DNA from 2 places in the Actinoplanes sp. NPDC049668 genome. Region 2 is predicted to be linked to the other one. Evidence: riboswitches for the same ligand, from Rfam matches in the RefSeq annotation. Region 2 holds a riboswitch; the other holds the start of a gene.
The links. A riboswitch is a leader RNA that binds a small molecule or an ion and turns the genes downstream of it on or off. The one in region 2 is predicted to bind cyclic di-GMP.
Positions count from the first base shown of each region.

Region 1: another riboswitch for cyclic di-GMP. It lies ahead of ACIBSW_RS28820 (Calx-beta domain-containing protein); the one in region 2 lies ahead of ACIBSW_RS34130 (UDP-glucose/GDP-mannose dehydrogenase family protein).

Region 1 covers NZ_JBITLR010000007.1:137,377-141,778, forward strand. Annotated here, with positions in the region: gene ACIBSW_RS28805 (hypothetical protein) at 1-210, shown strand, start outside; gene ACIBSW_RS28810 (hypothetical protein) at 171-998, shown strand; gene ACIBSW_RS28815 (TetR/AcrR family transcriptional regulator) at 1,245-1,802, opposite strand; cyclic di-GMP riboswitch class I at 2,094-2,173, shown strand; gene ACIBSW_RS28820 (Calx-beta domain-containing protein) at 2,190-4,402, shown strand, end outside.
Region 2 covers NZ_JBITLR010000009.1:157,994-162,395, forward strand. Annotated here, with positions in the region: gene ACIBSW_RS34120 (molybdopterin molybdotransferase MoeA) at 1-76, opposite strand, end outside; gene ACIBSW_RS34125 (hypothetical protein) at 279-725, shown strand; gene ACIBSW_RS34130 (UDP-glucose/GDP-mannose dehydrogenase family protein) at 729-2,060, opposite strand; cyclic di-GMP riboswitch class II at 2,095-2,179, opposite strand; gene ACIBSW_RS34135 (hypothetical protein) at 2,414-3,214, shown strand; gene ACIBSW_RS34140 (hypothetical protein) at 3,288-3,413, opposite strand; gene ACIBSW_RS34145 (helix-turn-helix domain-containing protein) at 3,560-4,402, shown strand, end outside.

The DNA.
Region 1 (4,402 bases), on a different contig from region 2:
CTCTCGCTGCGGCCGGATCCGGCGCTGCGGCGCGACTTCGAGGCCGCGTCGGCGGCCCTGGCGGCCGCCTTCGACGCGTCACCGACGCCGTACCTCGCGGCCTACCCCGCCAGGCCTGGCCGGTCGACTCGACGGTCGCGATCGCCTCGCTGCGCCTGCACGACAAGCTGTTGCCGCCCCGGTACGCCGGCACGGTCGACCGCTGGCTGACCGGCGTCCGGCAGCGGCTCGACCCGGCGACGGGCCTGCTGCCGCACACCGTCGACCCGGCGACCGGCGCGCCGACCTCGGTGGCCCGGGGCACCTCGCAGAGCATCATCCAGCGCTTCCTGGTCGACATCGACCCGGCGTTCGCGCGGTCGCAGTACCTGCGCTTCCGGTCCCTGTTCGTGGTGCAGCCGCTGCGCCTGGGCCCGGCGGTCCGGGAGTACCCGGTGGGCACCGACGGCCCGGCCGACGTGGACTCGGGGCCGCTGCCGCTCGGGGTGAGCCTGTCGGCGACCGCGGTGACCCTCGGCGCGGCGTCGGTCGCGGGGGACCTGCAGCTGGCCGGGGCGCTCGCGAACTACGGGGAGTTGGTAGGGGTACCCGTGTCGACGCCGTGGTCCAAGCGCTATGCCGCCGGGGTGCTGCCGATCGGTGACGCCTTCGTGGCGTGGTCGAAGACCGCGCGGCCGTGGGTCTCGGCCGCGCAGCCGCCGCCGTCGCCGGGGCTCACGCGGTGGTGGCGGCTGCCGTTCCTCGCGGCGCTGGCGCTCGCCGTGCTGCTCGCCTGGCTGCCGCTCATCCGCCGGCGGGCGTCAGCCGGTGCCGGCGGTGCCTCAGTTGGTGCCGGCGGCGACGAGGCCGATGCCCGCCGCGGCCAGGCCGGTGACGAGCAGGGCGGCGCCGGTCCAGAGCAGTGCGATGAACCGGTTGGGGCGCTGGGGGTCGCGGCCGGCCACGGAGAGGAAGAAGCCGCCGGGCATGAGGATCGCGGCGGCCAGCACGCCCAGTGAGAGCGCCTGCCAGAGCTGGGCGACGTCGTTGAGCTGGGTGAGCTGCAGGACGAGCAGGCCGAGGATGACCAGCACGCCGGCGTGTGCGTGGCCGGCCCGGAAGAAGCGCTGCTGGAGCTCGTTGGCGGGCACGCTGCCGCGGGCCACCTTCAGCAGGAACGTGCCGCCGTAGGCGATGCCGACGACCGACAGCAGCACGACGCCGGCGATGATCTGGTGGACGTTGTCTAGCATCTCGGGGGGTCCTTACCTCAAGGGGTTGAACTGGGACAGCGCCCGCCGGGCCAGAGCCTCGACGTCGACGGTCTGATTCAGGGCGCCCGCCAGGGAACCGTTGAGGGCGAGCGTGGCGATGCCGTGCACGACGCCCCAGGCGGCGACCTCGGCCGCGATGGGGTCGGCGGCGCCGAGTGCGCGCACGCCGTCGCGCAGGGGTGCAAAAGACTCCGAACGCGCGGAAATCAGCTCCGGGTCCTCGTTATCGAGCAGGTCGGAGCGAAACATCACGGCGAAGTGACCGGGATTCGCGAGGGCGAATCGGACATAAGTGACGCCGACCTCAATAAATCCGCCTGTCGTCGCGGAGCTGCGTAACTGCTCGGCGAGCATGAGATTGCCTTGCACGGCGAGCGTATTGAGCACACCCTCGCGGCTGCCGAAATGGCGCCGGAAAGCGGTATGACTGACGCCGATCTCGGCGGCGAGAGCACGCAGGCTGAGCGCGCCGACGCCGTCGCGGGCAATCACCGAGACGGCGCCGGCGAGGATCGCGTCGCGCAGATTCCCGTGGTGATAACCGGCCATGCGCTGAAGTTACCAGCGGATACTTCTCACTGTCAAGATTGATGGGCGCCTACGCGCGTGAACCGATTTCCGCAGTTTGGGCGCTTGTCGCCCCGTGATCGTGTTAAGAGTAAATCACCACAAGACCGCGTGGTCGGGGCTAAGCGGCCTAAAAGTCCAATTCACCAACAGTCCGGCAATTCGCTGGTTACAGTACGGACGGCGCAGCTCCCCAATGCGAGCTTTGTCCCCGCGATGGGTGCCCGCGCCGACCGGCCGAAAAGTCCGGTGCACGACCAGCCGTCGCGTGCGGCACCGAAAAGGCAAACCCGCCGAAAGGCGGGGACGCAAAGCCAGGGACCTCCCGGATGGGAGGCGGCCCAGCCGCCGAAGGAGACAGAAACACACATGCGCTATCAACCAGCCCATGCAGCCAGGAGCGGCTCGGATCCGTTCTCGCTGCGTGGCCTCAAGCCGCTACGAACGGCTCTCTCAGCCGCGGTCGCTGGCGTCATCGCCTTTGCGCCGGCCGTCTTGATCGCGTCGCCGGCGTCCGCCGCCCCTCCGGAGCTCACGATCGCTGACGCGCAGGCTGTCGAGGGATCGCCGGTCGTCTTTACCCTGCACTACACAGGTACCGGAGCGGCGACGTACAACATCACCGTTGCGCCGGGGACGACCAATCCGGCTGCCCTTACGGACTTCGGCTCACCGAGCCCCGCGTCCGTTACGTTCGCCGCCACCGGCGCCCCTGACCAGACGGTTTCCGTCCCGACCACGGACGATGCCCTCGCCGAGCTCAACGAGACATTCAAGCTGACCGCGACGAACCCCGCCGACGCGTTGGACACGCTCACGGCAGTCGGCACCATTCTCGACAACGACCCGTTGCCGTCGTACACGCTGAGCGCTGCACCCAATCCCGTCGTCGAGGGCGCCGGGGCGACGGCCACCATTACGGCGAAGCTCAGCGCCTTGTCCGGTATGCCCACCGTGGTGACTCTCAACACCGTCAACGGAACGGCGATCGCGGGCGTTGCTCCGCTGGGTGACTACACCGCGCAGGTCAACGAACAGTTCACCATTCCGGCCGGCCAGCTCACCGCTACTCACCCCATCCCGATCACCAATGACGGTGTCAAGGACGCGAACGACCTGGAGACATTCACGGTCAACACCGTGGCCACTAATGTCTTCCCCACGACGGCCAGCACGACGGTGAGCATCAGCGACGTCCAGGCGACGCCGGTGCTGACTCTGGGTGGTGGTGGCACCGTGGTTGAGGGCACTCCGCTGAACCTCCCCATCACGATTACGCCGCCTTCGGAGAAGGCGATCACGGTGGAGTGGAACGCCGTGGCGGCGCCAGCGGTGGCCGGTCACGGCGCCGCGACGCCCGGCACCGACTTCACGTACCCGGCCTCGCGGACGATCACGATTCCCGCGAAAACCGGGACCGTGGCCGACGCCATCACTATCTCGGCCCCAGTCGACGCCATTAACGAGCTGCCTGAGGATATCGCGATCGAGTTGGTCAATCCGACCAACGCCACACTCGGCTCGCCGGTGAAGCAGATCCTAACGATCACGGGCGGCGAGTCGCCGCCAACCGTGGCCATCACCCCGACGGCCGTGACCGAAGGCAACTCCGGCATCACAAGCAAGACCTTCACCGCGACCCTGAGCGCAGCCGCCGGGCGAGTTGTCACGGTGGACTGGGAGACTGCCTCGCTTGGCACCGCGGTGGGCGATGCCCAGCCGGTCAAGGACTACATCACGAAGAGTGGCAGGCTCGTATTCCCGGCGGGCACGACCACTCAGACGTTCACGGTGGACATCGTCGGTGACACGATCGACGAGGGCGGGAGCATCGCTTCGCCGGACACCGATACTGAGTTGTTCAACATCATGCTGTTGAATGTGGACGGCTCGGCGACGATCGGCTCCGGGATCACCACGATCGCGATCACGGATGACGACGCCAAGCCAACCTTTACCTTCGCCGACATGACGAGGGACGAAGGCGATGAGACGGCCGCGGTCCTGCTTCCGCTGACGTTGTCGGGGGGAAGCGATCAGACCCTGGTGTTCAACATCACCGATGTCACCGGCGCGAATTCCGGCACCGCGTCTGGCACCGTGGGTGCCTTGGTGGGCTCTGGTGACTACTCGCTGGTGACCAACAAGATCACGGTTCAGCCGGAGACGACCACCGGCTACGGCGTGCTGCTGGTCTTCGGTGATGACATCTACGAGGGGGACGAGACTGCCTACTTCCAGGCGGCAGCCGACCCGGTTACGCATTCGAACGACTTCATCACCGCACCGACCTCTAAGACGATGAAGCTCACTCTCGTGAACGACGACAAGGCGCCTGATCTGGAGATCAACAGCGTCACTGTCGAGGAGGGCGAGACCGTCCAGGTCACCGGCACGGTGCGTGGCATCTCGGCAACCAACACGTACCTGAACGTCGGCTTCGCCGGCGGTTCGTCGAACGGTAGCAAGGCGGCCGACGCGAACGACTTCGTCAACCCGGGCGTGACGCCGCTCACGATCGACGCGGGCACCACGCCTGGCACGGTCATCGACGTGGCGAAGGTGGAGATCAAGGAGAACGA
Region 2 (4,402 bases):
GCGGGAGGGCGGTGGCGGCCGCACCGGCGACCTTCAGGGCGGTGCGCCACGGTACGGGGCTGTCGACGGATCGCATCGCTGTCAGTGTCACATCAGCACTGCACCGCGGCACCGTCACGTCCGCGTGCCGGTACCGGGTCCGCGCGGCGACGGGAACCTCACCGCGGCGCCGGCGCGAATGTGAGGCCGGGGGCCTCATCCGTTCGTGTGACGGCGTGGCTGATCGCACTCGCGCGTGTCTAGGGTCGAGCGCGGGCGGCGAGCGGAGGGGTGTGGCTGTGCGTACCGGTGCGGATGTCGTCCGGGACGTGCTGGCCGCGCTGGCCCCCGCCGAGCTGCCGTTCCTGGAGTCGGTGCTGGAGGCGTACCGGATCGATCCCTGGACCCTCGACGGGCGCCGGGCCGGCGTCCCGGCCGACCAGGTCCGCGCGTGGTCGGCCTTCGTGCTCGGCTTCGTGGCCGAGACGGTGGTCGCACAGCAGCCCGCCGGGGAGCCGGGCCGGGGCCGGCTGAGGATGATGCTGACCCGCCGGCGGTCGCGGATCGGCGAGCTCGCGAACGTGCCGGACGCGCCGGTGCCCGCGTTCGAGGCGGAGCAGCTGCGCCGGGCCTGGGCGTCCGCCGTCGGCGCGGCGGCCGGCCGCGGCCACCCGCCGCGGGACACCGAGGCGTTCGCCGTCGCGGTGGTGGCGGCCCTGGCCGCCCGGCGCCCGCCCGCGGACTAGTGGTCAGGGGCGGCCGAGGGCCCGGTACTCCCAGCCCGCCGCGCGCCACGCGTCCGGGTCGAGGGCGTGCCGCCCGTCGAGGATCCGCCGGGCGCCGACGACCTGGGCCATCGCCTCGGGGGCGATCTCGCGGAACTCGGTCCACTCGGTCAGCAGCACGACCACGTCGGCGTCGCGGGCCACGTCCAGCGCGCCGGTGCCGTACGCGAGCTCGGGGTGCGCCCGGCGGGCGTTCTCCATCGCGGCCGGGTCGAAGACGTGCACGCGGGCGCCGAGGCCGGCGAGCGTGCTCGCCACCTCGAGCGCGGGCGCGTCGCGGATGTCGTCGGAGTCGGGCTTGAACGACGCGCCGAGCGCGGCGACCTTCTTGCCGGCCACGTCGCCGCCGCACAGCTCGACCACCAGGTCCACCGCCCGCGAGCGGCGGCGCCGGTTGATGCCGTCGATCTCGCGCAGGAAGCCGACGGCCCGGCCGACGCCCAGCTCCTCGGCCCGGTGCGCGAACGCCCGGATGTCCTTGGGCAGGCACCCGCCGCCGAAGCCGAGCCCGGGGCGCAGGAACTTGCCACCGATCCGCTCGTCGTACGCCAGGGCCTCGGCCAGGTCCCGCACGTCGGCGCCGGTGGCCTCGCAGACCTCGGCCATCGCGTTGATGTAGGAGATCTTGGTGGCCAGGAACGAGTTCGCGGCGACCTTGACCAGCTCGGCGGTCTGCAGGTCGGTGACCTTGACGGGTACGCCCAGCGCGAGCACCGGCTCGAACGCGGCCCGCAGCCGCTGCTCGGCCCAGTCCGAGGTGACGCCGAAGACCAGCCGGTCGGGCCGCATGGTGTCGTCGACGGCGAAGCCCTCCCGCAGGAACTCCGGGTTCCAGGCCAGCTCGACCTGGTCGCCGGCGGGCGCGGTGGCCCGGATCAGCCCGGCGAGGCGGGCGGCGGTGCCGACCGGCACCGTCGACTTGCCGACCACGAGGGCGCGGCGGCGCAGGTGCCGCGACAGGGCGGTGACCGACGCGTCGACGTAGGTCAGGTCGGCGGCGCCGGAGTCGCCGCGCTGCGGCGTGCCGACGCAGATGAAGTGCACGTCGCCGAACTCGCCGGCCTCCTGGAACGAGGTGGTGAAGCGCAGTCGGCCGGTCTCGAGGGCCTTGGTGAGCAGCTCGGGCAGGCCGGGCTCGAAGAACGGCACCTCGCCGGAGTTGAGCCGGGCGACCTTGTCCGCGTCGACGTCGACACCGAGCACGTCGAAGCCCAGCACGGCCATGCAGATGGCGTGGGTGGCGCCGAGGTAGCCGGTGCCGATGACCGTGAGGCGGGGGCGCAGGGTCGTGCTCATCAGACGAAATCCTCGGAAGTCAGCGGAGTGGCTGTACCAAGGACGCCGGTTTCGCCGCTGGCTCCCCGCCGGACATGGGCGACCAACTCGCCCGGCGGATCAACACCTCGCCCACGGCTCGGTGCGAGCCGCCCGGGGGATACTGCCATCCCGGTACCGGCCTCACCTCACCTGACCAGTCAGGATTGCCGGCATGGGCGGCCCGCCGCCGGTCGCGCGACCGGCCGAAAATTTGGCATGAGAAAGTCCATGGAATTTTGAACCGGATGAATTCGGCGCAGATCTGAACCACCACGCCGGGCGGTCGCGTACCTGCTTTCGTACGCATTGACGTCCGACGACTAGGAGTGGTGATGAGACTGCGACAGCGACGACGCACCGGGGGCAGGAGCACCGGGGTCAACCGCAAGGCGATCGGCGGCGCAGTCATCGCTGGTGTGCTGGTGGTCGGCGGTATCACGGGCCTGCAGCTGGCGTCGGCCGGCGAGCAGACGGCACCCGGGGAGATCGTCGTTGTCGACGGTCAGAATTTCGACATCGCCGGTTGCGAGAAATTGGAAATCAACGCCGGCGCGGTTATCTGCGACGGCGAACCATTGGCGCCGGAACAGGAGATAGGCGCCGCCGAGGCCGCCGCCGCATCGGCGCAGGCCCTCGAGGAATCGTGCGACCAGTTCGCGATCGACCAGGCCGCGGCCGCCGAGGAGGCGGCCGGCGCCGCCGAGGACGAGGGTGCCGCCGAGGACGCCGCCGCCGAGGAGGAGGAAGCGGCCGCCGCCGCGGCGCACATGTCCAAGCGGGCCAAGAAGGCCGCGGCCAAGAAGTGGGCCAGGGCCATGGGCAAGGAGAAGGGCGCCGCGAAGGAGAAGGGCGCCGCCGAGGAGGCGGGTGCCGCCGAGGAGGCGGAGGACGCCGCCGCTCAGGAGGACCTGGACGCCGCGGTGACCGACGCCCGGGCGGCGCTGCTGGTCGCCTGCCTCGACCTGGCCGGCAAGAAGGCCGCCGCCGCCGAGGCCGCGGGCGACGCGGGCGCCGGTGAAGAGGCCGGCGCCGGCGAGGAGGCCGGTGCCGAGGAAGAGGCGGGTGCCGAGGAAGAGGCCGGTGTCGAGGAGCAGGCGGGCGCCGAGGAGCAGGAGGCTCCCGCGAAGAAGTAGAAGAAGTAGGCGTTACAGCGCACTGGCCCCGCCCGCGTCTACCGCTGGCGGGGCCGGTGCGTCGCGGCCGACATCAGCACCGGCCGCGCAGGCCGTCGACGGTCGGCTTCCAGTCGGCGCTGTCGCGGCTGTCGGCGGTCAGGCCGAGGCCCGAGGCGATGGCGATGGCGACGAAGAACAGCAGTACGGCGATTCCCATGACGATTCACACCCTTGATCCGGCGGGTTCTGGCCGGTGCGCACCGGGTTGCTGATACCAAGCATGAACCGGCCGGGCGGCCGCGGACAGTGGCAGAGATGCCATACATCTTCAAAATCCTGCCAGTTCGTCGTAGGCTGGCGGACATGCTGAACAGCGTCGCCGTCATCGTCATGCCAGAGGTCGCCGTGTTCGAGCTCGGCGTGCTCTGCGAGCTGTTCGGCTACGACCGCACCGCGGAGGGGCTGCCGGCGTACGAGTTCGCCGTGTGCAGCGCGGACGGCGCCGCCGTGCGTACCCATGCGGGCTTCTCGATCTCCCCCAGCCACGACCTGGCGCCGGCCGAGGCGGCCGACCTGGTCGCGGTCGTGCCGAGCAACGCCGAGCTGGAGCCGCCCGCGGCCGTCCTCGACGTGCTGCGCCGCGCGCATGCCCGGGGCGCGTGGGTGATGAGCGTCTGCACCGGCGCGTTCGCGCTCGGCGCGGCCGGCCTGCTCGACGACCGCCGCTGCACTACGCACTGGCGGCACACCGACGCCCTCGCGGCCCGGTTCCCGGCCGCGAAGGTCGACCCGAACGTGCTCTACGTCGCCGACGGCAACCTCATCACCAGCGCGGGCACCTCCGCCGCCGTCGACTGCGGACTGCACCTGATCCGCGAGGAGCAGGGCTCCGCCGTGGCCACCCAGCTCGCCCGGCGGATGGTCGTCCCGCCGCACCGCGAGGGCGGCCAGGCGCAGTTCATCGAGCGGGCGGTGCCGCCGATCGAGTGCGAGACGCTGCAGCCGCTGCTGGCCGAGGTCCTGCAGAGCCTCGACCGCCCGCACACGGTGGACACCCTGGCCCTGCGCGCGCACATGGCGCCGCGCACGTTCGCCCGCCGGTTCCGGGCCGAGACCGGCGCGACGCCGCACGACTGGCTGACCGGCCAGCGGGTGCTGCTCGCCCGGCGCCTGCTCGAGGACTCCGACCTGGGCGTCGACGCGATC